2 regions of the Compostibacter hankyongensis genome follow, and region 2 is predicted to be linked to the other one. Evidence: riboswitches for the same ligand, from Rfam matches in the RefSeq annotation. Region 2 holds a riboswitch; the other holds the start of a gene.
What was found. Region 2 has a riboswitch for cobalamin ahead of metE (5-methyltetrahydropteroyltriglutamate--homocysteine S-methyltransferase). Riboswitches for the same ligand answer to the same signal wherever they lie in the genome.
Positions count from the first base shown of each region.

Region 1: it holds a riboswitch for cobalamin, as region 2 does, so the genes downstream of both, ABD851_RS13140 (TonB-dependent receptor) here and metE (5-methyltetrahydropteroyltriglutamate--homocysteine S-methyltransferase) in region 2, are expected to answer to the same signal.

Region 1 is NZ_BAABFN010000006.1:186,031-200,985, forward strand. Features, by position in the region: gene ABD851_RS13125 (GMC oxidoreductase) at 1-765, opposite strand, end outside; gene ABD851_RS13130 (GMC oxidoreductase) at 778-2,499, opposite strand; gene ABD851_RS13135 (gluconate 2-dehydrogenase subunit 3 family protein) at 2,603-3,172, opposite strand; cobalamin riboswitch at 3,296-3,621, shown strand; gene ABD851_RS13140 (TonB-dependent receptor) at 3,742-5,766, shown strand; gene ABD851_RS13145 (DUF5074 domain-containing protein) at 5,828-6,928, shown strand; gene ABD851_RS13150 (hypothetical protein) at 6,952-7,113, opposite strand; gene ABD851_RS13155 (sulfite exporter TauE/SafE family protein) at 7,112-7,948, shown strand; gene ABD851_RS13160 (DUF1634 domain-containing protein) at 7,970-8,368, shown strand; gene ABD851_RS13165 (c-type cytochrome) at 8,483-9,550, shown strand; gene ABD851_RS13170 (DsrE family protein) at 9,582-10,040, shown strand; gene ABD851_RS13175 (molybdate ABC transporter substrate-binding protein) at 10,131-11,054, shown strand; gene ABD851_RS13180 (multicopper oxidase domain-containing protein) at 11,157-13,505, opposite strand; gene ABD851_RS13185 (HYC_CC_PP family protein) at 13,584-13,964, opposite strand; gene ABD851_RS13190 (helix-turn-helix domain-containing protein) at 14,122-14,688, opposite strand; gene ABD851_RS13195 (heavy metal translocating P-type ATPase) at 14,876-14,955, shown strand, end outside.
Region 2 is NZ_BAABFN010000001.1:894,302-909,256, forward strand. Features, by position in the region: gene ABD851_RS03685 (aldose epimerase family protein) at 1-448, shown strand, start outside; gene ABD851_RS03690 (Gfo/Idh/MocA family protein) at 576-1,613, shown strand; gene ABD851_RS03695 (S41 family peptidase) at 1,641-3,254, opposite strand; gene ABD851_RS03700 (N-acetylglucosamine kinase) at 3,380-4,252, shown strand; gene murQ (N-acetylmuramic acid 6-phosphate etherase) at 4,283-5,107, shown strand; gene ABD851_RS03710 (hypothetical protein) at 5,094-5,657, shown strand; cobalamin riboswitch at 5,701-5,930, shown strand; gene metE (5-methyltetrahydropteroyltriglutamate--homocysteine S-methyltransferase) at 6,189-8,492, shown strand; gene ABD851_RS03720 (succinate dehydrogenase cytochrome b subunit) at 8,755-9,423, shown strand; gene ABD851_RS03725 (fumarate reductase/succinate dehydrogenase flavoprotein subunit) at 9,466-11,445, shown strand; gene ABD851_RS03730 (succinate dehydrogenase/fumarate reductase iron-sulfur subunit) at 11,560-12,303, shown strand; gene ABD851_RS03735 (carboxypeptidase-like regulatory domain-containing protein) at 12,365-13,126, opposite strand; gene ABD851_RS03740 (HepT-like ribonuclease domain-containing protein) at 13,240-13,581, opposite strand; gene ABD851_RS03745 (nucleotidyltransferase family protein) at 13,574-13,831, opposite strand; gene ABD851_RS03750 (zinc dependent phospholipase C family protein) at 14,005-14,955, shown strand, end outside.

The DNA of each region.
Region 1 (14,955 bases), on a different contig from region 2:
GGTAGCCATCGCCGGGGGAAGGGTAGAGGACTGTGTGCTGAAATAACCGCCGAAGGGACAACCCCGGCTGCAAAGGTTGCGGTACTGGCAGGGACCGCGGCCATGGTGCTTCGCGGTAACATTGGCCACGCGGCCGATGGTCATCAGACGTCCGTTGAAGTTTTTGGCAATGCCTTCCTTCACGGACCGCTCCACGCAGTTCATCTCCATGGGCGGCAGAAATTGCCCGTCGGGCAGGGGAGCATAGTTTTCCTTTTGACCGCTGATGCCGGCATGACGCTCGGCATAATCGTACCAGGGTGCAATATCTTTATAGCGGATCGGCCAGTCGATACCGTGCCCGTCGCGGGCATTGGCTTCAAAATCCAGGTCGCTCCAGCGATAGCTCTGCCGGCCCCACATGATGGACTTTCCCCCGACGATATCGGGACGAAACCAATCGAACCGCTGTTTCTCCTCATACGGCGCATCGGCATCTTTGAACCAGTAGCTTTCGTTGAACTCGCTGTAGGGATAGTCGCGGCTGACAAACTCGTGGGTCTTCCGCTGCTCCGGCGTGATCCGCCCCCGGTGCCTGAACTCCCAGGGATCTTTCATCGCCGTGGTATAGCCTTTGATGTGCTCCAGCTGATGCCCCCTTTCGAGCATCAGCACGGTGAGCCCCTTTTCGGTCAGCTCCTTCGCCGCCCAGCCCCCGCTGAGCCCCGAGCCGATCACGATGGCATCATAGGTATTTTGCGCAACGGCTTTATTATTGTAGTTCATGATAAAAAGATTTCAGATATTCCCTTTCTTCAGTTCTTTAACGGCGTAATCAGCGGCCCGCGCGGTGAGCGCCATATAGGTCAGCGAAGGATTCTGGCAGGCCGTGCTGGCCATACAGGATCCGTCGGTGATAAATACATTTTTTACGGCATGCAGCTGGTTCCATGCATTCAGCATGGAAGTTTTGGGGTCCCGGCCCATTCTGGCCGTGCCCATTTCGTGTATGCAGTGACCGGGAGGCGAGTCTTTCAGCCCGTCGTAAGTATGGATATCTTTCAGCCCGGCAGCATCCAGCATCTCCGCTGCATCGTTCATCATATCCTTGCGCATCGCCAGCTCGTTTTCTTTAAAGCTGCAGTTGATCTTCAGGGTAGGCAGGCCGTAGGCATCGGTCTTGCTTTTGTCCAGCGTCGCTCCGTTCTCATGGTAAGGCAGGCATTCTCCCCAGGAGCCCAGCCCCATACCCCATTCGCCGGGCTCGGCCAGCTCTTTTTTAAATTCCACGCCGATCCCGGCGCTGGCGGCGCCTCTTCCCCAGCTGCCGCGGGAGGCTCCGCCCTGGTAGCCAAAGCCGCGTACATATCCTCTTTTTTCGTCCCCGTGCAGGTTGCGGTAACGGGGCACATAGACGCCGTTGGCCCTGCGGCCATAGTAATATTTATCTCCGAACCCGTCGAAGCGACCACCGGCGCCTACGCTGAAATGGTGATCCATCAGGTAGTGGCCCAACACGCCACTGTCGTTCCCCAGCCCGTTCGGGAAGCGGTTGGAGACGGAATGCATCAGCAGCCAGGTGGTGCCCAGCGTGGAAGCGTTGACAAAGACGATCTTTGCCGTATAATCTTCCGTCTTTTTGGTATGGGTATCCAGGATACGGACGCCGCTGGCGCGCTGCCGCGCTTCGTCATATAATACCTCCAGGGCTATGGCATCGGTGCGGAGGGTAAGATTGCCCGTAGCCATGGCCGCCGGCAGCGTAGCCGACAAGGTGCTGAAATAACCGCCGAAGGGGCAGCCCCAGTGACAGCGATTGCGGAACTGGCAGCTCTGACGCTTTACATCCAGCTGCGGCGCGGCCGCCTTGCTCAGGTTGGCGGTCCGCCCGATGATGATATGCCGGTCCTTCCAGCGGGCATTTACTTTGTCCCGGGCATGCTCCTCCAGACAGTTCATGTCCATCGGCGGCAGAAACTTACCGTCAGGAAGCTGCGCCAGCCCGTCGCGGTTCCCGCTGATGCCGGCAAACGTCTCCACATAATCGTACCACGGCTCGATATCCTTATAACGTATAGGCCAGTCCGTGCCGTGCCCGTCACGGGCATTGGCGCCGAAGTCCAGATCGCTCCAGCGATAGCTTTGCCGTCCCCACATCAGCGAGCGGCCGCCGAGGTGATATCCCCGCAGCCAGTTGAACGGCTGAACTTCGGTGTAGGGGTTCTCCCGGTCGTTTACCCACCATTGCTTTGTTTCGTCGTTAAATGCATAGCAACGCGACTGGATCGTATACTGCTCTTTTTCCTCCGGGGTGAGGCGGGTGCGGTGCTTGTTATCCCAGGGCGTATTCATGGCGGTGGTATAGTCTTTGATATGCTCCACCTTCCGGCCCCGCTCGATCAGCAATACTTTCAATCCTTTCTCCGTGAGCTCTTTGGCGGCCCACCCTCCGCTGATACCGCTGCCGACTACAATGGCGTCGTAGGTCTGCTGTGCGTTAGCTTTTCCGTTGTAATTCATGTTCTTCCTTTTAAAATGCACTGCATTTATACGCAGCGCGATCCTTCCCGCCCGGAAGAGAGATCTCCGGCAGGAAGTATAAGCGCAGCCTTGCTGCAGCCGCTCAGGTCGCCCAGGCCTTGTCGCCCTTGTGGTAGTCCACGCAGCCGTCGTAATGGCCGGGAACCTGCACATAACGGAGCGTCTCGGTGGCGCCCGGCTTGGAGGTAAAGAAGCCCAGGAGCGTCAGCTCTTTCAGCCTGCGGTAAAAAGCGAGGTCCTTGAACTGGCCTTTGTTTTTCCCCAGCACATCCTTGTCCAGCTGCGTCAAGGCTTCCGTCTGCTTTTCGGGAGAAAGCTCCAGGAAGGATTTCTTGTACTGCTTGCGGCAGCGGCTGTCAAAGGCAGCCAGGCCGTCATGGAACTGCTGCTGGTCTTTCTCGGGATAGCATTCCTGCATCATCATCACGATAAAGGCCGGCACGCCCGCCTCCTTGGCGCCGGGCGTATCGGTTTTCGGAATGATGATATCCGACATACGGTCTACCATGCTTTTTTCATCCTCGGTAAATTGGGTGCCGCTGCCCTTCTTCGGGGCCTGGCTGCAGCTGTCCAGCATTACGCTGAGCGTGGAAGCAGAGAGTGCGCCACCCATCAGGATGGCCACTCTTTTTACGGCGTCACGACGATCCATACAGTTTTTTTAAGGTGTAATAAGCCCACACGGGGCCATGATGATACCGGTGAACAAGTTATAAAAATTGCCGTAAAATATGCAAACAATTCTGTGCGATTAGGCGGATTGGGGGCTATATGCTACTTTTGAGCCGCTTTTGGTTGGCGTTATCGCGCCATGGAAAGGGAATCCGGTGGTCCCGTCTCACCGTGCCGTCGTATGGCGTTGCCTGCAGGGCTTACGCCGTCACCGGTACCGGGCGGGAGAATCCGGAGCTGACCCGCAGCTGTAAGCATCCCGTATGAACCGTCATTGCTGTGCCCGCCGGGCATGCTCCGGTTCATACCCCCGGCAATCAGTGTCACTGCGGCATTCCGCCAGACGGAACGCCGCGGGAAGGCCTGCCGGCGTACCTGTGATCACAGGAGGATGTAAGCCAGAAGACCTGCCAGAAGTAAATAAGCATTCACGGCTTCCGGGGATTGGAGCCGGATCGGTATATATTCAGCAGGTTTTCCCGTCCCGGGATATGCCGTGTCCTGCATTGCCCTCCGCTTCCCCCGCCCGTATTTTAAAAATTCACTGCCTTGAAGCGAAGGATGGCTTTTTTCCTGCTGCTGCTTCCTGCCGCCGGCCTGTTGTACCGGAAAGCGTGCTCCGCCCAGGATACTACCGGACACCGGCTCCTGCGGGACACCGCGCTGCGGGCGGTGGAGGTGGCTGCGCAAAGACAGGCGGCCTCCTTTTCCGCGTCTTCGCCCGTACAGCTGCTGGACAGCGCGCAGCTCAGCGCGCTGGGCGCGCGCTCCGTAGCCGGCGCCGCCAGGTATTTTGCGGGGGTGCTGGTAAAGGACTACGGCGGTATCGGCGGGCTGAAGACCGTTTCGGTGAGAAGCCTGGGCGCAGCGCATACCGGCGTGCTGTACGACGGTCTCCCGCTGAGCGATGCGCAGAACGGTCAGATCGACCTGGGGCGGCTGACGACGGACAACCTTTCACAGCTGACGCTGTATAATGCACAGCCTCCCGATATGCTGCAGCCCGCCGCCGCCTATTCCATGGCCACCGTGCTGTCACTCACCACTCGCAGGCCCGCTTTTGCCAAAGGACATTCGCTGAAAGGAGAAGCTGCTCTCGAAGGCGGCGCATTCGGCCTGCTGCAGCCTTCCGCCACGCTGCAATATGGCTGGAGCCCCAGGGGATACAGCACGCTCTCCGCCGGCTGGCAACAGGCCGAGGGGAAATATCCCTTTACCCTGCAGAACGGGGACAGCCTCCAAAAAAAACACCGGGAGAACTCCGATATACAGGCGCTGCGGCTGGAGTACGATACCCGGTACCGGTTCAGCGACAGCAGCGAGACAGCGCTCAAAGCCTATTTTTATAATGCCCGCAGGGGCCTGCCCGGAGCAGTGATCCTGTATAACGACCGCAGCCGGCAACGGCTGGACGACCGTGATTTTTTTATACAGGCCGGATGGAGAAAACGTTTCTCACCCCAAAGCAGGCTGCAGGTCAGCGGCAAGTACGAAGCTTCCTATAAGCGGTACCTGGACCCCGACTTCCTCAACAGCGAAGGTCATATGGAGAACCGGTACCGGCAAAAAACCTATTATCTGTCGGGTACCTGGAGCTACCGCCTTCGTCCTTTTCTCACCCTGGCCTACGGCAGCGATATCATGGCCAATACGCTGGACGCCAGCCTGCCGGACTTTGTTTATCCCACCCGCTTTACCTGGCTCAACAACCTGGCGGCGGCTTTCAGCTGGCAAAGGCTGGATATCCGGGCCAACATGCTCGGCACGCTCACAGGCGACCGGGTAAAAACGGGACCGCAGCCCCAGACGCGGAAAGTGCTCAGTCCCGCCGCAGCCCTTTCCTGGCAGCCGCGGGAACGGTTGCCGCTACGGCTTCGCTTTTTTTACAAAAGCATCTTCCGGATGCCCACCTTCAACGACCTGTACTATACGCTGATCGGCAATACCCGGCTGCGGCCGGAATTTACCCGTCAATACGATATGGGGCTGTCCTGGAATCCGCAGCTGCAGGGTCTTCTCTCTTCGCTGGCCTTTACGGCAGATGCCTATTACAATACGGTGCGGGACAAGATCATAGCCGTGCCGCGTCAGAACCTGTTCCAGTGGACGATGCTGAATGCCGGCAGGGTACATGCCAAAGGCGTAGATGCGGGAGCACGGCTTTTCTTCCGTCCCCTGCATGCCTTCCGGCTTACGCTGGGCGGCCATTACAGCTTCCAGGAAGCCCGGGACGTTACCGATCCTTCCGCCCCGGAATACGGACAGCAGCTGCCCTACACGCCGAAGCACTCCGGCGCCCTGCAGGCCACAATACAATACAAACCGCTTACCCTGGGATACAACCTGCTGTTTTCAGGGAGCCGTTACCGTATGGGCGACCCTATCGACTATAACCGCCTGCCGGCCTTTGTCACACAGGACCTTACCCTTACCGGCCGCCTGCCCGCCGGCAGGGGCGGCATGTGGGAGCTGACGGCGGCCGTGGACAATCTCTTTAACCGGCAATACGAAATAGTGCGCTACTACCCTATGCCCGGGCGGTCCTGGCGGCTGGGGCTGCATTACCGGTTCTGAAACGGTATAACCTAAACGTATAAACGAAGATATCATATTATATCACAAAACACCCCTTATTATGAACAGATCACGATCCCTGAAATGGCTGATACCCGCCCTGTTTTTGCTGAATGCCTGCAGCAAAGACGACAATCCTGCACCCCGGCCGCCGGAAGTAAAACCCACCCACGGCGTATATGTGCTGAGCGAAGGCAGCTTCGGCGGTAACAATACGGTATTGTCCTATTACGATTTTGCCATGCAGAAAACCCAGCCTTTTGAAGCAGACCTGTACCGCGCAGTCAACGGAGAAGGATTGGGCGATACGGGCAACGACCTGCTGATCTACGGGAACAAGATGTATGTCGTGATGAACGTAAGCAGCTATGTGGCCGTGCTGGATGCCGCCACGGCAAAGCGTATCGACTCGGTATCCTTCACCGGAGCCGGAGGAAAGAAGCGGGAGCCGCGTTATGCGGTGGGCGCCGCCGGCAAGGTCTTTGTCAGCGCTTCCGACGGCACGGTCACCGTCATCGACACCGCTACCCTCACCGCTGAAAAACAGATCCGGGTGGGCAACAGTCCCGAAGGGATGGCCGTATCCGGCAACAGCCTGTATGTGGCCAATTCCGGCTGGAAAGAAGCGCTGACCGGGAAACCTTATGACAGCACGGTTTCCGTCATCGACCTCTCTACGCTGAGCGAAACAAAGCGGATCGTTACCGGCATCAACCCCCGGAATATACAGGCTACGGCTTCCGGCATGTTATATGTCAGCACATCCGGCAATTACCAGGATGTACATGGGAAACTGTATGTCATCGATGGCAAAACACAGACGCTGGACCGCACGCTGGACCGCGAAAGCCCGCTTATCGCCATATCCGGCCGCACCGCTTACCTGTATAATACCAACGACTTCAGCGGGAAGGCCACCCTGGCAGTGATGGATACCGAAACCGGCGATATCCTCCGGGAACAGTTCATCACCGACGGCACCAAGGTACAGTCGCCCTATGGCGTCTGCATAGATGACAGTAACGGTGACGTATATATTACGGATGCCCGGGATTATACGGCATCGGGGGAAGTATTCTGCTTCGATAAGGAAGGAAAGAAAAAATTTTCCTTTTCGGTAAGACCCGGCGTGAGTCCAAACCACGTAGCATTCCTGCGCTAAGCGCGGTATTTTTTGCGGCGATCTCAGGGCATTTTGGCCCCGGCGGCGGCGGCGGTCTTTTGGACATACCGGATAATTAGCGGAAATTTGATCGGGAACAGGAGCCCTGAACGCAGCTCCCGTTTCCGGAACCGCACGGCAGGAACACAGGCCTCGCCGCGCCGGCTCCTTAATTTTCGTATCATGACGGTATTGACTTTTACCTTGATCATCCTGGCAGGATCATTCATGGCCGGATTGCTGGGATCGTTGACCGGCCTGGGCGGCGGCTTTATCATCATCCCGCTGCTCACGCTGGGTTTCCATGTCGATCTGCGGTATGCGATCGGGGCTTCCCTGGTAGCGGTGATCGCCACCTCTTCGGGAGCGGCCGCAGCCTATGTGCGGGAAGGCATCACCAACATCCGCCTCGGGATGTTCCTCGAGATCGCCACTACTGCCGGCGCGGTCGGCGGAGCGTTGCTGGCTGCCTACACCCCCACCCACGTCATCGCGGTGATCTTCGGAATCATCCTGCTCCTGTCTGCGGGGCTGTCTCTCCGCAAGCGCCAGTTTCATATTGAAAGAACATCAAAAAGCCGGCTGGCAGAGCAGCTCCGGCTCAACAGCAGCTATCCTTCCCGGAACGGCGCGGTGGATTATAAGGTACGGCATGTTCCCGGCGGCTTTCTGATGATGATACTAGCCGGCCTCCTTTCGGGCTTGCTGGGAGTAGGCTCCGGCGCATTGAAAGTGCTGGCGATGGACAACGTGATGCGCATACCTTTCAAGGTGTCCACCACGACCAGCAATTTCATGATCGGGGTCACGGCAGCCGCCAGCGCGGTTATTTATTTTCAGCGGGGCTATGTCGATCCCGGTCTTGCCATGCCCGTGCTGGTGGGCGTGCTCGCCGGGGCGCTCCTGGGATCACGCTGGCTGATACAATCCGAATCTGCCTGGATCAGGGTGCTCTTTACCGTAGTCCTGACGATACTGGCTGTGGAAATGATCTACAACGGCTGGGCGGGAAAGATATAACAACAGGAAAAGCAAATACAGATGAAACGCTTTTTTTCCAGGGCTTACTGGCAGGATCGTGATATGGAAGCCGTCATGGGCCGGCTGCTGCGCGCCGGCGTATTGTTGTCCGGGCTTATTGCCCTGGTCGGCGGCATCCTGTATCTTTTCCAGCACCAGGGTATTCATCCCGGATATCATGTCTTCCGGGGAGAAGCCGGAGCGCTGCTCTCCCTGAAGGGTATTTTCCAGGGCATGGCCGCCCTGCGGGGAGAGGCGCTCATCCAGTGCGGCGTATTGCTGCTCATCGCCACGCCCATTGCCCGCATCCTGTTTTCCGTCATCGCCTTCCTGATCGAAAAGGACTATCTCTATCTGGCCATTACCTTTCTGGTGCTGCTCATTATGGGGTTCAGCATCGGGGGCGGGTTCGGGGGATGAACCCGCCTGTGCTGCCTGTCATAATCCCGGGTTATGACAGATAAAAAGGAATGATTTCCATTCTTCTGCTTTTGCTGTTACATTTGTTCCGTCACAACACAGTTCAGGAAGAACATGACGGAGCATGCAGTCAAAACCATCACCCGGCTTACCCGCGCTATCTGCTGGCTGGCCCTGGTTTGCCTGCTGGAAAGCCTGGCCATCTTTTTCTACCCGGAGTTGCGGACCTTCTTCCGCCGGACGCCGGCGGAGCAGAAAGCAACCGCAGCCGCTGTTCCTGCCCAGGCTTCCCCGGAGCCGTCAAAGGCAGAGCAGCTTTGGTCGGCTCCCGATCCTGCCGGCATTCCTGCCGGAGAAACCGGCGAGCTGATCCGCTACGGAAAAGAGCTGATCGTACACACCGCTGCTTATCTTGGCCCGCAGGGCAGCGTACGGAAGATATCCAACGGCATGAACTGCCAGAACTGTCACCTCGGGGCGGGTACCAAAGCCTGGGCGCTCAACTTCAGCGGCGTACGCACCCTGTATCCGGTATACAAGGCGCGGGACGACAGGATGGTGGATGCCGTGCAGCGGGTCAACGGCTGTTTTGAACGGAGCATGAACGGCGTACCCCTGGACACCGCTTCGCGGGAGATGAAAGCCATGGTAGCTTATATGGAATGGCTCGGTAAGGATGTTCCCGAAGGCAGCAAGCCGGCCGGCATCAGCCTTAAGAAGCTGGCTTATCTGGACAGGGCCGCAGACCCGGAAAAAGGACAGGCGGTCTTCATGACCTACTGCCAGAGCTGCCATGGTGCAGACGGGCAGGGCCGGCTGAATGACAAAGGCAACGAATATATGTACCCGCCGCTATGGGGACCGCACAGCTACAACGACGGCGCCGGACTTACCCGGCTCTCCAACTTTGCGGGCTTTGTAAAGAACAACATGCCGTTCGGTACAACCTACGAGCATCCGCTGCTGAGCGATGAGGATGCCTGGGATGTGGCGGCTTTCGTGGACAGCCAGCCCCGGCCGCATAAGGACCAGCGCCACGATTATAAAGACCTGACCAAAAAACCGATTGATCATCCTGAAGGACCCTACGCCGATTCTTTCAGCGCAAAACAACACAAATACGGGCCCTTCCGCCCCATCCAGTCTTATTACCGGGAGCTGGCCGCAGGAGGCAAGCCCTGATATTCCGTTTCATTAAAACAAAAAGCCTGTTATGAAGTTAAACACCTTTCTTTTAGCTATACTCCTCCTGTCCGGTGCGGGTATATTTGCCACGAAAAGCGCGCATGCCCAGGACAGCTTTCACGGCGCTACGGCCCGCCTGAAAAAATACAAGGCCATTTACGTGCTGGATGAATCCGACGATAAGAAGATCCGCGGCACGCTCCGCAATATCGGCAATGCGCTGAATGATCCCCGTCTGAAAGGCAAGCTGGAGGTAGAGCTCATCGCCTTCGGCGACGGTGTGACGGTTTACCAGAAATCCGGCCCTTACGAAAGTCTGCTGAAGGATCTGCAGGCCAAAGGCGTTATCCTCGCGCAATGCGACAATACCATCCGGGAGCGCCATATTGATAAAAACACGCTGTTCTCCTTTATCTCCTATGTACCCAGCGGTAACGGGGAGATCATCATCCGGCAGCAGCAGGGCTGGGCCATGGTACATCCCTAAACGCCTGCGGGCGCACCGCGTATAGTCATTCCCGTAATATGCCGGCGGGTCCGGTGTACGGTAAGTCATTTTATCTTCCAAAGCAAGTGTATGAACGTTTGGCAAAAGATTATCCCGGCAATGCTTTGTCTGGCCGGCCTGTGCAGCGCTGCCCGCGCGCAGGATCACCATTTCGATCCTCCCTGGAACACGCCGCCTGAGAGCAAGGTGCAGTTTACCGTTCCGGGGATCGACAATGTGCCCGATCTTTTTGGGGACATCAACGACCCCCAGCTGGTGGTGTTCTTCGCCGGCAATCAGTTTATGGTAATGGACAGCCTACTGGCCGCATTTAAACGGCGGTATCCGCAATACCGGCGCATCTTTGTGGAAACGCTGCCGCCCGGCATACTGGCCAAACAGATAGAAGCCGGCAGCCTGACGATCGGCAACCTGCGGATCAGGCTGAAGCCCGACGTGTATACCGCAGGAAAAGGCCGCATAGACCAGATGCCGGATCTCTTTACCCAGACAAAGGTGTATGCCTATAACCGGCTTGCGCTGATGGTGCAAAAAGGCAATCCCCAGCACATTACAGGCATGCGGGACCTGCAGCGGAAAACGGTCCGGATATCCATGCCCAACCCGGCCTGGGAAGGAGTGGCTGCCCAGATTCAGGCCGCCTATGTAAAAGCAGGCGGAGCATCGCTGCGCAAAGCGGTCATGGAAACCAAGGTAAACGACAGCAGCACTTTTCTCACCCGCATTCATCACCGGGAAAGTCCGATGCGGATACTGTACGGACAGTCTGACGCAGCGCCGGTATGGTACACCGAGGTTCGCTATCAGCAATCGATCGGACATCCCGTCGAAGAAGTGCAGATCCCCGAAAAGGAAAATGTACGCGCCGTTTATATGGCCGGCCAGATGAAGAACGCGCCCCATCCGGAGGCGGCCCGGGACTTTATGAACTTTATTACCGGGCCGGAGGCGGCGGCCATATACCGCAGCTACGGCTTTACCACCCCTGAATAAGACGGGTAAGCAAACGATCATCCAGCCCGCTGTACAGCGGGCTTTTTTTATGGCCGGCAACATCCGCATGGCTTCTGCGAGACCGGCAAAACGGCTGCCGGCTCAGAAACGGTAGGACAGTCCCCCGCCCCATTTATAATCCGAGCTGTAGCCGCCGGTGACCGAAAGATCGCGGGTAAGCATTCCTTCCAGGTTTACCTCGAACTCTTTGTCCGTATTCACGCTGTAGTTCAGCCATACCCTGGGGAACAGCCAGGTCTCCCCGCTCAGCTCAAACCGGACATGGGCGCGGTTGTCGATCCGCAGGTCGGCATTCAGAAAGAAGGGCAGCAGGTAACGGACGCCGGCTACTCCCCGTATGTCCTGCCCGGGTAAAGCCCTGCCGCGATCCTTATAGTAGCCGAGGTATTCATGCTTGTTGCTGAGCACCACGCCGGCATAAGGGCGCAGGTATCGGGTGACAAAACGTTCGTACGTCCCCGTTATCTCGTCCTTGCGGTTGCTCCAACCGTAATCGCCCTGCAGCTGCACCCAGTTTTTCCGGTTCGAATAAGAAAGATAGCCTTCTCCATGGCCGGAGGCGGCAGTGGCCTCACCCCAGAAAAACCAGCGGTTATCCTCGTTCATCAGCATCCCGTGATGAAAATGATGCATCGTATCCGGGGCTCTGTAATCCGCGTAGCGGAAGGTTCGCGCCATACCCGTCATCATATGGTACAGCACATGGCAGTGGAAGAACCAGTCGCCGGGCTCATCCGCAGCAAACTCGATGGTAACGCTGCGCATGGGCGGCACAATCACGGTATGCTTCAAGGGGGAATAGCTGTCCTGTGCATTCAGCACCCGGAAAAAATGTCCGTGCAGATGCATGGGGTGATACATCATCGTCTGGTTGTTCATGGTGATGCGCAACACCTCTCCCTCATGCACCTGGATGGAGTCTTTTTCGGAGAGGGTCCTGCCGTTGATGCTCCATATATAGCGCCACATGCTGCCCGTAAGGTCAAAGGTCAGCTGCCGCAAGGGGTGAACCGCCGTATCAAAGGCGGTGGACCGGGGCGCACGCAGCAGATCATAGGTGAAAGGAGCCGCGTCGTGCACAGGTCCGGAAGGAGCGCTGTCTGTTACCGCCGGATGATGCATGCCATGCATCCCTTCCATATCATGCATATCATGTCCTCCATCCATCTCATCCATCCCCTGCATGTTATGCATTCCAGGCATGTCGTGCATGCCCTCTCCGTGCATGCCCGGCATCTTCATACCGGCCGCTCCTGCCATATTGAGGTCCTCGCGGTCCAGCCAGGCATTTTGGATATAAGGCATCTCCCGCTCCATCGCTTTCTTTGACAGCTTCATGGTCATCGCGCCCATCTTCATCTTCATGCCTGCCATCCCCTGCATCATCACACCCTCCATGTGGAAGATATCCGGCCGGGGCAGCGTGGGCGCCGCGTGCGGTTCGCCGCTGCCGAAATAAGCGGAGGTATATCCGGAGCCATCCTGGGCCGTTGCCCGGAATTCAAAGGATCCGTTTTCCGGCACGGTAACGAGCAGGTCGTAGGTTTCCGCGATACCGATCAGCATACGGCTGACCGGTACCGGCTCAACATCCTGCCCGTCTGCCGCAATGATCTGCATATTACCGCCTGCATACTGCAGGTGAAAAAAGGTGGATGAAGATCCGTCGATCACACGGAGGCGGAGCCGCTCGCCAGGCCGCGCTTCGGGAAAGCGGAGCACGCTGTCGCTGTTGGTCAGGAAAACAGGGTAATATACATCCGAAATATCCATAGGCGGCATCCGCTGCCAGGCCATCTGTATCCTTTCGGTAAGTCCATGTCGGGCAATTACCCGGTTGAGGCTCTGGGCCTGCCCCTTTTTCACGGCATACCATTCGAGGCCGCGCTTCAGGTTGTTCATCACCCGGGCGGGGTTTTCGTTGGTCCAGTCTGAAAGCAGCAGCACATACTCTCGGTCGTACTGCCGGGTTTCTTTTTTGGGATACATCACCAGCGCGCCGAACAGCCCGTTCTGCTCCTGATACATGGTATGGGAATGATACCAGTAAGTACCGGTCTGCCGCACCGGGAACCGGACGGTAAAGGTTTTTCCCGCTGCAATGGGAGGCGTGCTCAGGTAGGCCACGCCGTCGTAATAATTGGGAATGAGGATGCCGTGCCAGTGCACGGAAGATTCCGTGCTCATCTCGTTTCTGATATGGATTACGGCAGAGTCGCCCTCGGTAAAATAAAGGGTGGGGCCGGGCATGGAGTCGTTGATGGTAATGGCCTGCACCGGCTTTCCGGCTTTGTTGAGCCGTTTTTCCCGGAGCACAAGGGTATATTCCTTTACAGGCCGCTGGGCCGCTGCCGTCTGCACCGCCGCCATTACCGGCAGCAACAGCAGCATTACCATGCCGGCAGTTTTCGCATATTGCAAGATTTTCATTTTTTCCGCTTAAAGATATGAGCAATGATCACGCTTTGCCTTCTCGGGAAAGCGCAGGACAGGTCGGGGCGGAAAATCTCATATCAACAGGCAGGCATGCTGAAGAAACAGGGCTGCAGGGGGCCGGCAGCAGGGTCGGGGAAGCGGGCTCCGGTGCAGCGGAAAAGACGGCAGAGAAGACAGCAGTCCTGCATCCTGCAGCAGGGGAACCCGCAGCACCGGTGTTTTCAGGGAAAGGTCCGGCGCTGTCAGCTCATGGGCATCCCTTAGCTTAAAAAAATGGCTGACATCGCTGCAGCAGCGTTTGTCCGTCCCGCTGCGGTCGTGTCCGCAGCCCGGAGCGGCATAGCTGATCTTCACCGACGCCATGCGGCCACAGCAGAAATGCGCGCTCACGGCCACGCCCCCCGCACTCAGCAGGTAGCAAAGCAAGATCGGTATGACCCACAGCTTTTTCATCTTTCCGCTGCAAAAATATGGAATTCAGGATCACCGGCTTCCGGCAGGCTTTACAGCATTTTGGAAATTGTTTATACTTTTTTGGAAAGCGCCATTCAGCGTTGCCGTACGCCGGATGACTTTGTGGAACGGTGAGGAATATTGTATAATAATCTGTTTACCGATGCACCTCATCGAGGGCGCTGCGGTGTGCCGGATGACTTTGCCGGAACGACGACGGGGTAAGGCCGGTGATCTTCTTGAACTGCCCGCTGAGATGGGCCACACTGCTGTAACCCAGCCGGAAGGCAATCTCCGAAAGCGAGAGCTCGTTGTACAACAGCAGCTCTTTTACCTTTTCGATCTTTTGCAGGATAAAGAATTGTTCTATGGTAATGCCTTCCACCTCCGAGAAAAGACGCGACAGGGCGGAATAGTCGCGATGAAGATTTTGGGAAATGTAGGTAATAAGACTAAAATGTTCCGGGATCTCGCCCTGCTGTACCTGGTTGATGATGAGCAGCCTGATCTTTTCGATCTGCTGTTTCTTCCGGTCTTCCAGCAGCTCAAAGCCCAGCACATTCAGCCGCTCCTCCAGCATCCGCAGCTGCGGTTCGGAAGGGTCTCCCGCCAGCTCTGCTTCGCCGAGGATGACCGACCGGGGCTGCAGCCCGGCTTTTTCCAGCTCCTCCCGCACCACCATCACACAGCGGTTGCATACCATATTTTTGATGTAGAGCTTCATGATATATCTTTTACAAAGCGGGCCGGTTTTTTGTTGTGGCAGCTGCTGCTCTTCAAAAGTAAGAAAAACACAGCCACGTTTCCTTTTCAAAAATCCCAACCCGTCTTCAAATACCTGCAACTCTTTTCCCAAATTATGTAACAGCAGCCGCCCGGGGTGGAGGTACCTTTGTGGAAAAGCAGACAACATGCCTTCTGTTATAAAAGAAACCTTTCCTGTGCTGGAGATGTCCTGCGCCTCCTGCGCCGTCAGCGTAGCTTCGATGCT
Region 2 (14,955 bases):
ACCGATCGATTCCACTTTTATTCCTGCCGGCAAGCTGGCTTCCGTGGAAGGAACCCCCTTTGATTTCCGGAAAGCCACCGCCATCGGCGCCCGTATCGGGGAGGACAATGAGCAGCTGAAGAACGGTCGCGGCTACGACCATAATTTTGTGCTGAACGAAGACAAGGGTTCGGGGCTCAACCATGCGGCCACCGTAACCGGCGATCAGTCCGGCATCGTCATGGATGTATATACCCGGGAGCCCGGTCTGCAATTTTACAGCGGTAATTTTATGGAAAGCAAGAATGCCATGAGCGGCGGTCACAAGGATGATCCGCGCACCGCGTTTGCGATGGAGACCCAGCATTTTCCGGATTCCCCCAACCGGCCGGACTTTCCTTCCACTGTGCTGAAGCCGGGAGATACCTACCGGACCGAATCGCTGTACAAATTTTCGGTGAAGCCATGACGGGAGACGCCGGCAATGGTACAGCCGGCCGGAGGCCGCCGGAAAGATGCCGGGGGCCGCTGCCGGGCTTTTTCGGTTATCTTTGCCCCCTTGTACACGAATCTTTCAAAGTGATGCGGTCATAGCTATGGAACAAAAAGTGCGGTTTGCCGTAATCGGCTGCGGGCATATCGGGAAAAGACATGCCGAGATGATATCCCGGAATCCGGAAAGCGAGCTGGTGGCGCTGGCCGACGTCAGGCCCCGGGAAGCCCTGGGGCTCGATAAGTTCTCCGTTCCCTTTTTTCCTTCGCTGGAAGCCTTCCTGCTGGAAGGTCCGGAGGCGGATGTGATCAACATCACTACGCCCAACGGCTTTCATGCGGAGCAGGCCATGCATAGCCTGGAAGCCGGGCGGCATGTGGTGATCGAAAAGCCGCTGGCCCTTACGCGGCAGGATGCCGAAAAAGTGATCTTTAAGGCCCTGCAGGTGCACCGGCATGTATTTGCCGTGATGCAGAACCGGTATTCGCCGCCCTCGGTATGGATCAAGGAGCTGGTAACGTCCGGAAAGCTGGGCCGCATCTATATGGTGCAGCTGAATTGCTACTGGAACCGCGATGAAAGATATTATGTACCCGGCAGCTGGCATGGCACCCGGTCGCTGGACGGGGGGACGCTCTTTACCCAGTTCAGCCATTTTGTAGATATCCTCTACTGGCTGTTTGGAGATATCACCCATATCCGGACAAGGCTGGCCGACCACAGCCACAGCAGCCTCACCGAATTTGAGGACAGCGGTTTTGTCAGCTTTGATTTTGTAAACGGAGGCATGGGCAGCATCAACTTCTCCACTTCCGTCTGGGACAAAAACCTCGAAAGCAGCATGACCGTCATCGCGGAGAACGGCTCAGTAAAGATCGGCGGTCAATACATGGAGCAGGTGGAATATTGCCATGTAAAGGACTATGTGATGCCTGAGCTGGCCGCCACCAACCCCGGGAATGATTACGGCGCCTATAAGGGGTCCGCGCAAAACCATCATTATGTCATCGAAAACGTCGTGGATGTGCTGAAGGGGCGCTCCGCCATCACTACAAATGCGCTGGAAGGCATGAAGGTGGTGGATATCATCGAACGTATCTATGAAGCCGCAGACGCCGGGTCGCGTAACAAGGCCGGATAAAGCGGTGGTAATAAAGACGAATGCATTTTATCCTCCCAGCTGTTCCAGGGCTTTGGTCAGCATCGGATCACCGGCATTGCTGACCTCATAGTAGCCTTCTGTGCTCCAGCGCTGCCTTGCAAAAAAGGCTTTCAGGCGCTCCCGCAGCTCCGGCTCATCGGCGGACCCTGCCGCCGGCAGGCTGTCCTTCCCCTCCTTGCGGGCATATTGCCGGAAGGCCTGCATGATATCGTCGGAAACATGAAAACGCTTGCTGAAATCGGCCGCGTCCTGATACTCGTCAAAAAGCTTCCGGTGCCGGCTGTAGTATGCATACACGAAATTATACAGGGTGTTCTGGGTATATAGCAGCGCAAGCGCGCCGTTTATATGGGTAGTATCCAGCGGCACAAACACGTCCGGCGTAATACCGCCCCCGCCGTAAACCACACGGTGCTTGATCCGTGTATAGTAGTGCGTGGTATCGGCGAAATGAATGCTGTCTGCCGTGGAAAGCTCCCCGTGCTGGTACCGGTGCAGGATATCCTCGTCGTAATCCTCGATTCCTTTTTTATAGGATTTCTGAATGCAGCGGCCTGAGGGGATATAGTAGCGGGCAACGGTAAGCCGCAGCGCTCCGCCGTCGTACAGGGGAAACTGTTCCTGTACCAGCCCCTTTCCGAAGGTCCGCCTGCCGATGATGGTGCCCCGGTCCCAGTCCTGGACGGCCCCCGAAAGAATCTCGCTGGCAGAGGCGCTGCCTTCGTCCACCAGCAGGGCCAGATTGCCCTTTTCGAAGATGCCCGGCTTATCGCAGCGGTAGTCGGTGCGGGGATAGCTCTTGCCCTGGGTATATACGATGAGCTTGTCGTCGCTCAGCAGCTCATCCGCTATCTTGGTCGCGGCATCGAGATATCCGCCGGGATTCTGTCGCAGGTCGATGATCAGCTTTTTCAGACCCTTTTGCTGGAGGACCAGCATGGTGTCCATAAACTCCCGGTAAGTATTGGCTGCAAAGCGGTTGATGCGGATGTAGCCGACATCCGGTGTAGCCATATATCCGGCGTCGATACTGTGCAGCGGAATGATGCCGCGGTGGATCTCCACCGGCAGCAGCTGCCCGTCGCGCAGCAGCGTCACCTTCACGGCGGAGCCTTTCGGTCCCCGCAGCAGCTCCCGGATACGATCTGCCGTGATACCGTTACCCGCAACCAGGGAATCCCCGACACGGACGATCTTGTCGCCCGTCTGCAGCCCCGCTTCCTGCGACGGTCCCCCGGAGATCACCGAGATGACGTTGACGGTATCGCTGAAGATGTTGAATTCTATACCGATGCCCTGGAAGTTTCCTTCCAGGTCCTCGTTGACCGAGCTCAGCCGGGAAGGGGCGATATAAAGCGAGTGCGGGTCCAGGTGCCGGAGTATGCCGGCGATGGCGTCGGCGTTCAGGTCTTTATCGTGCAGGCTGTCCACGTATTTTACCCGGATCAGGTTGAGGATTTCCTGAACCGTATTGCGCTGTCCCGATGAGAAGAAGTAGGACGCTTTATAACCCTGTTTATCGCGCAGCTTAAATCCCAGCAACATGCCGGCGGCCAGCGTAACGGAAAACAACAAAGGGATGAAAACCTTGAATTTTTTACCTGATTGCCTGTCAGCCATGTTATTATACCCGTTTAGGCTCCTTTTTTTTATTTTAGCATCTGAATTCGGCCATTTGGCAAAAATAACATAAAACAGCCTGATTCGATATTTAACATTTCATCCGGCTACTCCAACCTGTTCCTATGATGACGCCGCAACCTCAAATCCTGATCGCCGACAGCGGTTCCACCAAAACAACCTGGTGCCTGCTCTCCGGCAACCGTAAAAAAATGGTGCGCACGCAGGGTATCAGTCCCTATTTCCAGACCGGCACCCAGATGGAAGATATTTTTAACAAAGAGCTGCTGCCCGGCCTGGGAAGGGCCGCTGCCCGGGTAGAACGCGTCTGTTACTACGGAACGGGCTGTGCCGATCCGAAGAATGCAGCCGTGGTAAAAAGAGCCCTGCGAAAAGTATTTGCCGGGGCAAAGCTACAGGTGACACACGACCTGATGGGGGCCGCCAGGGCCCTCTGCGGACGCAGCGCCGGCATTGCCTGCATCCTGGGAACGGGCTCCAGCATCTGTTATTTTAATGGCAGAACGATCCCGGAGAGCGATCCCGGTCTGGGTTATATTTTGGGCGATGAGGGCAGCGGCGCATATCTGGGAAGGAAGGTATTGCAGCATTATCTCTACCACTTTTTTGACCCGGAGCTGACAGCCCGCTTTGAGGAGAAGTACGACACGGACCGCAGCGAGATACTGGATAAGATATACAAGGAGCCGCTGGCGAACCGTTATCTCGCCTCCTGCTCGCTTTTCCTGCAGGAGAACAGGGGGCATAAGGCCGTCGAAAGTATCCTGGAAGAAGGGCTGGATGACTTTTTCTTTCGTCATATCTACCGTTATGCCGGGCGCCGGAAGGCGCCGGTTCATTTTGTGGGCGGCATAGCCCATGGATACCGCGACGTGGTGCGGATGCTCTGCAAAGCTTACGAGCTTACCTGCGGCAATATCCTAAAGGCGCCTATGGACGGGCTGGTTGCCTATCATAAAAAAGAAGCGGCGGGCTGAAAGGCTTATTCGTGTAAATTTGCGTAATTTATGTTCGTCATGTTTGAAAAGATAACGGAACAGCCGTCTACCTATCATCACCTGGAGAAAATGAGCGTGGCGGAGCTGCTTCGTAATATAAATGCGGAAGACAGTATGGTGCCGGCTGCTGTGGAAAAGGTCATTCCCGATATCGAAAAGCTGGTGCTGGCCACGGTAGACAAAATGCTGGCCGGCGGAAGGCTTTTTTATATCGGCGCAGGCACCAGCGGACGCCTCGGTGTGGTGGATGCTTCGGAATGTCCGCCCACCTACGGGGTTCCGGCCGGTCTGGTGATCGGACTGATCGCCGGCGGGGAAACGGCCATCCGGCAATCCGTGGAATTTGCGGAGGACAGCCGGGAGCAGGGCTGGGAAGACCTGCAGGCTTACGGAGTTTCGGAAAAGGATGTGGTGGTGGGCATCGCCGCCAGCGGTACTACCCCTTACGTGATCGGGGCGCTGGAACAATGCCGCCGGCAAGGAATTGTCACGGGCTGCATCACCTGCAATCCCGGAGCGCCCGTTACTGAACATGCAGACCATCCGGTTGTTGTAGTGGTAGGACCCGAGATCATTACCGGCAGCACCCGGATGAAAAGCGGTACCGCTCAGAAGCTCGTGCTGAACATGCTGTCCACCTCCGTGATGGTACAGCTGGGCAGGGTGGAAGACAATAAGATGGTCAATATGCAGCTTAGCAATGAAAAGCTGGTGGACAGGGGGGTGAAGATGATCATGGAGCGGCTGCAGCTTACCGATTATGAAGGTGCCAAAAACCTGTTGCTGAAGTATGGTAGTGTAAAGCGGGCCGTGGAAGCCTATGCAGGATATTGAACCATATTACAACTGGCGCCATTTGTATGTTCCTGAAGAAGACGAGCTGTCGCCGTTTTATGGCAGCGAGCACAACGAATTTGCGTATTCCCAGACCGTATATAACTATTATATCCATCCCCAGTGGGATGATTTCGGCGCGCAAAATCTTTATCTAAAGGTGCTGTATGCAGACTACCAGCTGAACTTTGCGGTGATCGAGCTGATCGGCGAATGGAACGACTGTATCGAAAACGATATCATGACCCTCAAGCGGGAGGTGATCGATGATATGATCGCCAAGGGTATTTACAAGTTTATCCTCATCGGTGAAAATGTGCTGAACTTCCACAGTTCGGATGATTGCTATTACGAAGAATGGATCGAGGATATCCGGGACGAAGGAGGCTGGGTGGTGCTGCTGAACCTGCCGGAACATACGGCGCAGGAATTCCGTTCGGCCCATCTGGATCATTTTGTAAACTTCCTGGATAACGACCGCTGGCGTACCTATCTTCCGCATCATCTCTTCAACCTGGTGGACAACTGGATGCTGAGGCGGCTGCAGTAGTTGCGCCTTTCAGTTTTATCTTTACCTTTGTCCCGGCTCTTTGGTTTATTATCTGTGCAATGGACAGGACGGCCGTCGTCGCCGTCCTTTAAAAAGGAACCGTGTGGGAATCACGGGCTGTCGCGCAACTGTATGTTTCCGGTGAACGGGTAACCGTTCATCTCTGCCGGACAAAAAGGCCACTGTCGGTAGCGGTAATAACGCTGCTCCGTTGGGAAGGCCGTTCTGCAGCAGGAAACAAGCCAGGATACTTGCCCTTGCATAAAGACAAATGCTTTCGCGGAATAAAGCAATAGTCGGGCCTGCCTCTTTCCGATATGAACTACCGCTATCCACAGGAGACAGGAACAGGAAGCTGCGGGCGAAGTGTGTCCGCTGCAGACGTATTCCCCCCTTGCTATTTTCTTTTTTTCGCGTACATCCGGCATGCCGGGTTGAACGGGCATTTGTCTTTTCCGGTATAGAACCACCGGGCCGGCAGCGTCGCCGGTCCATGACAGGTCATTGTTATACCATAACCCAATACATACAATGCTCAAGAACAACCTCGGCTATCCCCGCATCGGGGCACAACGCCAACTGAAAAAAGCCTGCGAACAATACTGGGCCGGAAAGACCGGCCGCGAAGCGCTGTCCGGCGTAGCCCGGCAGCTGCAGGAAGAACACTGGAAGCTGCAGCTGCAGGCCGGCATAGACCTGATCCCCTGCAACGACTTCAGCTATTACGATCATGTGCTGGACATGTCGCTGCTGCTGGGCGCTATTCCGGAGCGCTATACGCCGGTGGTGACCGACGTAAAGGGAAATACGGAAACCGATCTTTACTTTGCCATGGCGCGCGGTTATCAGCGCGACGGCCTCGATATCACGGCCATGGAAATGACCAAGTGGTTTGATACCAACTATCATTATATCGTGCCGGAGTTTACCGCCGGACAGCAGTTTCGTCTTTTCTCCAACAAGGTATTCGACGCCTTCAGCGGCGCCCGCCAGGTGACGGGAAAAATACCCAAGCCGGTGCTGATCGGCCCTGTATCCTATCTGCTGCTGGGAAAAGAAAAGGAGGCCGGGTTCCGGAAGATCGACCTGATCAGCCGCCTGGTACCGGTATACGTAGAACTCCTGAACCGGCTGCAAAGCTACGGCGCCGGTTGGGTACAGCTGGATGAACCCTTTCTGGCCATGGACCTCGATGAAGCCGAAAAAGCCGCTTACGAGTATGCCTACCGCGAGATCAGCCGGTCCTGCAAAGGCATTAAAATACTGCTGACCACCTATTTTGAAGGTCTTCGCGAAAACGCTTCCCTGGCGGCCGGTCTGCCGGTAAGCGCCCTGCATATAGATCTGGTAAGGGCTCCGGAGCAGCTGGATGCCGTGCTGAAGACGATCCCCGGCTCCCTTTCGCTTTCCCTGGGCGTAGTAGACGGCCGGAACATCTGGAAAAACGACTATCGCTCATCCCTGGCGCTGATCGAAAAGACGGTAGCGGCCATCGGCAGCGAACGTACGATGATCGCTCCCAGCTGCTCGCTGCTGCATACCCCTTTTGACCTGGATCTGGAAACGGATATTCCCGGTGAAGTAAAAAACTGGATGGCCTTTGCCCGGCAAAAGCTGCAGGAGCTGGATGAGCTGTATCGCATTGCAGCAGGGGAGACGGCGCTCCTCGAAGCCAACCGCCTGGCCCGCGAGAGCCGCCGTGCCTCGGCGCGCATTCATAATCCGGCCGTAAAGGCGCGCATAGCCGCCATGAGCGAGGCAGATGCCCGGCGCCACAGCGGCTTTGACGTCCGCCAGCCGCTGCAGCACAAACGGTTCGGGCTTCCCCGCTTTCCCACGACCACCATCGGCTCCTTCCCCCAGACCGATGATATCCGCCGGCTGCGGGCCGCGCTGAAGAAAGGCCTGCTGACACCGGAGCAATATGATGCCGAGATCGAAAAAGCTACCGTGGAGGTGATCCGCTGGCAGGAGGAGGCCGGTCTGGATGTGCTGGTACACGGAGAATATGAGCGCAACGATATGGTGGAATATTTCGGGGAGCAGCTGGACGGCTTTTTATTTACCCGTAACGGATGGGTGCAGAGCTATGGCAGCCGCTGTGTGAAACCGCCGGTGATCTATGGCGATGTCAGCCGCCCGGGGGATATGACGGTGCGCTGGAGCCGCTTTGCCCAGTCGCATACGGAGCGGCCGGTGAAGGGCATGCTTACAGGGCCGGTCACCATCCTGCAGTGGTCTTTTGTACGCGACGATCAGTCCCGCCGGGAGACGACCAACCAGATCGCTTTTGCCATCCGGGATGAGGTGAACGCCCTGGAAAAAGCCGGCATCGGCATGATCCAGATCGATGAGCCGGCTATCCGCGAAGGATTGCCCCTGCGCCGGGAAGACCGGCAGAACTATCTGGAATGGGCCGTGAAGTCGTTCCGGATATCGGCAGCCGGCGTGCAGGATGAAACCCAGATACACACCCACATGTGCTACAGCGAATTCAACGACATCATCGAGCATATTGCGGCAATGGATGCCGATGTGATCACCATCGAAACCTCCCGTTCGCAGATGGAGCTGCTGGAAGCCTTTGCGGGTTTCCGCTATCCCAACGAGATCGGACCCGGCGTGTATGATATCCACTCTCCCCGCGTGCCTTCCGTGGCAGAGATGCTGGGTCTGCTGGAAAAAGCCGCCGCGCTGCTGCCCGCGGGCAATCTCTGGGTAAATCCGGACTGCGGATTGAAAACCCGGAAATGGCCGGAAACGGCGGCTGCGCTGGAAAACATGGTACAGGCCGCCCGCGAGGCAAGACGCAGGGTAGGCTCCGGCGTTGCATAAGCACATTTTCATTTTCCCCTCCCTCGTCGGCGGGCGGGAAAGAACCTGGGGGATGCCGGCCGGCCCGGCATCCCGTAAACGGTTCGGCTCAAAGTCCGGTCGATGATCTGCCGTCCTTCCAACCCGGGCTGATCCGGGCTTTATGCGTCCGCTTTCCCGGCCTCCGCAGAAATCAGCCCCAACATTACCAATTAACATGTAAATTTGTAACGGTTTTTGACAGATCGTTTTACTAACACATTTTATTTTATAAAATTTCAATATGAAGTGGGGTCAGTTCTTTACTTCCGCCATCGGCAAGAAGATCGTGATAGGGTTTACCGGTTTATTTCTCATTCTTTTCCTGATCGTTCACTGTAGCATCAACGCCTGTATTTTTGTTCCGGACCATGGTGAGACCTTTCTGAAGGTGGCTCATTTCATGGGGACCAACTGGATCATGCATATCCTGGAGGTAGGTCTTATCGCGGGTTTCGCGGTGCACATCATCCAGGCGCTGGCCCTGCAGTTCCAGAACCGGCGGAAACGGCCGGTGCGGTATGCGATGAACCGTGAAAGCCAGGTCACCAACTGGTATTCCCGCTCCATGGGTCTGCTGGGAACGCTGATCCTGATCTTCCTGATCATCCACTGGTCCAATTTCTGGATCCCCAACCGCAGCAACCAGATCCTGCACGGGGAAGAGCTCAACCTGTTTGAAAGAATGAAGGACACCTTCAGCCACGGCTGGCTGGTGATCGTTTATCTGGTCGGGGTAGTCTCCCTCTCTTTTCACCTGATGCACGGTTTTCAGAGCGCCTTCCGCACCTTCGGGATGAGCTCAAAAAAATATATCCCCATCGTAAGGGGTATCGGTACGGCCTTTTCGATCCTTGTGCCGCTGATCTTTGCGCTGATGCCGGTGCTGATGTACTTTAATGTGATTCGCTAAACGTTTTATTAATACCATTGTCCTTAAAAAGGAAGGAAGATTATGGAATTGGATGCTAAAATACCGGCAGGTCCCCTGGAAGAAAAATGGACCAAGTATAAAAGCACATGCCGGCTGGTGAACCCGGCCAACAAACGCCGGATAGAAGTAGTGGTGATCGGAACGGGTCTGGCCGGCGCTTCGGCTGCCGCTACCCTCGCCGAGCTGGGATACCAGGTAAAAGCATTCTGTTTCCAGGACAGCCCGCGCCGGGCGCACAGCATTGCGGCCCAGGGCGGCATCAACGCCGCCAAGAACTACCAGAACGACGGTGACTCCGTGTTTCGCCTTTTTTATGATACGGTGAAAGGCGGCGACTACCGCTCCCGGGAATCCAACGTATACCGGCTTTCGGAAGTGAGCGCCAATATCATCGATCAGTGCGTGGCCCAGGGTGTGCCCTTTGCCAGGGAGTACGGCGGTCTGCTGAGCAACCGCTCCTTCGGGGGCGTGCAGGTGCAAAGGACTTTTTATGCCGCGGGGCAAACCGGTCAGCAGCTGCTGCTCGGCGCCTATTCGGCCCTGGAACGGCAGGTGGCCCTGGGAAATGTAACCATGTATGCCCGTCATGAGATGCTGGACGTGGTGATGATCGACGGTAAGGCCCGCGGCATCATCGCCCGCAACCTTAAGACCGGCGGGCTGGAGCGCCACTTCGGCCATGCCGTGCTGCTCTGCACGGGGGGGTACGGAAACGTCTTTTACCTTTCTACCAATGCCATGGGCTCCAATGTGACGGCAGCCTGGAAGGCGCACAAGAAAGGCGCTTACTTTGCCAACCCCAGCTATACCCAGATCCATCCCACCTGCATACCGGTATCCGGCGACCATCAGTCCAAGCTCACCCTGATGTCTGAATCGCTGCGCAACGACGGCCGCATCTGGGTGCCCAAGCAGAAGGACGATCCCCGCAAACCCGGTGATATCCCCGAAGAGGAGCGCGATTATTACCTGGAAAGAAGATATCCGGCCTATGGCAACCTGGTACCGCGCGACGTGGCCTCCCGGGCTGCGAAAGAGCGCTGTGATGCCGGCTATGGCGTAGGACCTTCCAAGATGGCCGTATACCTGGATTATGCCTCGGCCATCATCCGCTACGGAAAGGCCGCCGCCCACAAGCAGCAGCTGCACGATCCTTCCGACGATACGATCCGCGAGCTGGGGAAAAAAGCAGTGAATGAGAAATACGGTAATCTCTTCGAGATGTATGAGAAGATCACCGGTGAAAATCCCTATGAAACCCCCATGCGCATCTATCCTGCGGTGCATTATACCATGGGCGGGCTATGGGTGGATTATGAGCTGATGACTACCGTGCCGGGCCTCTATGCCCTGGGCGAATGCAACTTCTCCGATCATGGAGCCAACCGCCTCGGCGCCTCCGCGCTCATGCAGGGGCTGGCGGATGGTTATTTTGTGATCCCCTATACCATCGGCAGCTATCTGGCCGACGAGATCCGCACCGCTCCCATCCCGACCGACCACCCCGCATTCGAAACGGCGGAAAAGCAGGTGCGGGACAAGCTGGAAAAGCTGATGAACATCCGCGGAAAACATTCCGTGGATCATTTTCATAAAGAGCTGGGCAAGATCATGTGGAACAAGTGCGGGATGGCCCGCAATGCGCAGGGGCTGAAGGAAGCCATCGAGGAGATCAGGGCCCTGCGGAAAGCTTTCTGGGAGGATGTACGCATACCGGGTGAAATGGATGAGCTGAACCCTGAGCTGGAGAAAGCCGGCCGGGTGGCCGACTTCCTGGAGCTGGGCGAGCTGGTATGCCGGGATGCCCTGCACCGCGAAGAAAGCTGCGGCGGCCATTTCCGGGAAGAGTATCAGACCGAAGAAGGAGAGGCCAAGCGCGACGATGAGCATTTCTGCTACGTGGGCGCCTGGGAGTATAAAGGGGACGAGGCCGTGGCCGAGCTGCACCGGGAGCCGCTGAATTACGAGGTGATGCATCCGACGCAGCGGAGCTACAAGTGATGATTTGGTAATTTGATGATTTGATGATGAGGAGATGAAGTGATTGGATATAATTGGTTTGACTTATGCAGACAAATAAGGAAAATCTGATCCTTTAACCATAGGAGTAACGATATGAACTTGAAACTAAAGGTCTGGAGACAAAAAAACGAAAGTGCCCGCGGCGGGTTCGAAACGTATGATGTACCGGGTATCTCGGAAGACATGTCTTTCCTGGAGATGTTTGATGTGCTGAACGAGCGGCTGATCAACGAAGGGAAAGAGCCGGTAGCCTTTGATCACGACTGCCGGGAAGGCATCTGCGGTGCCTGCTCCATGTATATCAACGGGCGGGCGCACGGCCCCAACCGGAGCACCACCACCTGCCAGCTGCATATGCGCTTTTTTAAGGACGGAGACACCATCGTGGTGGAGCCCTGGAGGGTAGGACCTTTTAAGGTGGTCAAGGACCTGGTGGTGGACCGGAGCTCGTTCGACCGGATCATCGAAGCCGGAGGATATATCTCTGTCAACACCGGTAATGCGGTCGACGCCAATGCTATTCCCGTGGAGAAAGATAAAGCGGATGCCGCTTTTGCCGCCGCTGCCTGTATCGGATGCGGGGCCTGCGCGGCAGCCTGCCCGAATGCATCTGCCATGCTGTTTGTATCCGCCAAAGTAACCCAGCTGGCGCTGCTGCCCCAGGGCGATCCCGAAAGACATTCCCGCGCGCTGAACATGGTGGCCCAGATGGATAAGGAAGGCTTTGGCAGCTGCACCAATATCGGAGCCTGTGAGGCCGAATGTCCGAAAGACATCGCCATCACCAATATCGCAAAGCTGAACAACGAATACCTGAAAGCCGGATTGACGACATAAGGATTCCGGACTTTGATCTCAAAGCCCGCTGGCCGGATGAATGATTATGTTGGTAAGGCGGCTATTCATCGCTTTGCAGACGTATGGGAGCAGGACTTTTGATCTGTTTCCAGTCCAGCCTCCGGAAACGGGCCACGGCAGCTTTTATATCGCTGAAGATCTCATAATCCGTCGCGCGCCGGACAAAAAGATAGGAGGGGCGGTACCAATACATGAACATGTCCAGCGAATCCCCTTTGAGGCCGGTAAGGATTTCCACCTGTCCGGGCCGTATCCGGGACTCCGTAAATTTTTGCTGCTCGTAGGCGGCATATTCTTTCTGGAAACGCCATTTTCGCTTCTGTCTGCCGCTGAAGGCATCATAAAGACCGGAAACGGGACTGAATACGGCGCCCAGGCCGTGCGTTTTTTGCTCATCCAGCACATCCCCGAAAAGATTCCTCCGCTGCGCCGAGTCCCGCGAATAGTCTATACGGCGGCCGCGGATCTCTACTTCCGCGAGATTGTAAGGATTTTTCCGGAGCTCGATATCGAGCCGCTGACGGGGAAAGAGGGAATTGATCTGTACGCTGTCTGCATAGTAGCCCAGGTACGAAAATACCAGCCAGCGCCCCGGCAGGGCCTGGATGGAATAATTGCCCGCACTGTCGGTGAGTGTGCCGTCTGAGGTGCCGCGCACATGTATGCTTGCCATCCGGAGCGGGGTTTTCGTGTCCTGGTCGCGGATGGTACCGATCAAGCTGACGGGCGACTGGGCGGCAGCCCGTTTTACAATCCCCCCCAGCGCCAGCACACAGATGATATAGGCAAGATAGCGGCGCATAATAAACCAGCTGTAAACATACGTATTTCGCTCATAATCATGAACAAGCCGGTGTTAAAATTCTCATAAAGGGGAAAGCGCATTTCAGGATAAAAAGGGGGAATGTAAAAGATTCAGATTTGCGTCAATATTTGTTCTGCTTCCTGAATAAGGCTTTCCAAATAGTCTTCTTTGATGATCCAGACAATCTGGTAATCGATGCCAAAATAATCGTGAACAATGCGATTCCTGAATCCCCGGACCCGATGCCAGTCAATCTGGTTAAATCTATCTTTGAAATCTTCAGGAAGCCGGTTCGCCGCCTCGCCTATGATCTCAAAATTGCGGATTACTGCATCTATAGTTTTGTCATCAGCAATAAAGCTTTCGTAAGTAAGACCATGGGTATACTTCACTATTTTATGCGCACATTCCAGGATATCCTCCAATAAAAGCCGGGGAATTCTTTTAGACATAGATGATCTCGGGTTGAATAGCGCTAAAATATTTTTTTTTCATACCCCTGGCAGAAATTAAGTCCACTTTATGCTGGAACCGCCTTTCCAGCTCGTTTGCGAGATCAACAAATTCAATCCCTACGGGCTTGTAGAAATCTACAATAATGTCAATATCACTTTCCGGGCCGAAGTCTCCTCTTGCCATAGACCCAAATAAGCCGATTGAGGCAATGGGATATTTCATGCTCAGTTCGGGTTTGAGCTTCATAAGGAGTGTCTTGACGGTTTCCGTATTCATATATGCAAATATAAAAAATAAAAGCTGAGCTTGCTTTTCCGGTGATCCGAGACTGTTTCCTGGTTTTCGCAGCTATTCTTCGTTATTCAGCGTCCAGAAGGCCGGAAACCCCTAATTTTGGAGCGATCAAGTACCGTCTGTATATGAAAAGATACCCTTTCCTGCCCCTCCTGCTGATCGGGGCCTTATTGCTGCCCTGCTCCCTGCTGCTGGCCTGGGGCCGGTGGGGACATCAGCATATCGACCGGGCCGCCATATTTGCCCTTCCGGAGGGGATGCGGGCCTTCTTTTTCAATCATGCCGACTTCATTACCGAAGAATCCGTCCTGCCCGATGTGCGGAAATATACGATCAACGACCGGGCGGAACCGGACCGGCATTATATCGATCTGGAAGCCTATGGCAAAGACCCCTTCAAAACGCTGCCCCACGACTGGACGGCGGCAAAAAAGAAGTACGGTGAGAAAATGCTGCATAAGAACGGTATCCTGCCCTGGTATGTTCCAGAAATGATGGAAAAGCTGACCCGCGCCTTCCGGGAACGGGACAAAAGCAATATCCTGTTTATTGCCGCCGATCTGGGCCATTATCTCGGGGACGCCACCCAGCCGCTGCATACCACGCTGAACTACGACGGGCAGCTGAGCGATCAGAAAGGGATCCATGCCTTTTTCGAATCCCAGCTGCCGGAACGGTTTGGCGCTGCATATAACTTCCATGTGTCCCCGGCCCGGTATCTCGACGATCCCGTCAAAGAAATCTGGAATATACTGCAGGAAAGTCATGCGCTCGTCGATACCGTATTGCTGGCGGAAAAGCGGCTGGCTGCGCAATTTCCCGCTTCGCGGAAATATGTAACGGATGCTTCCGGTAAGCCGGTAAAAAATAGCTACGGGCAGCCCGTGCACAGCCTTGAATACGCAAAGGCGTACCACGACGCCCTGCAGGGCGCCATTGAAAAGCTGCTGAGACGGGCCGTGCAGGCCACCGCCGACTATTGGTATACGGCCTGGGTAAATGCGGGTAAGCCCCGGCTTGACAGTCTGGATGCCGCCGCATTGACAGCGAGAAACAAGCGTTTTCTGAAAAAGGAG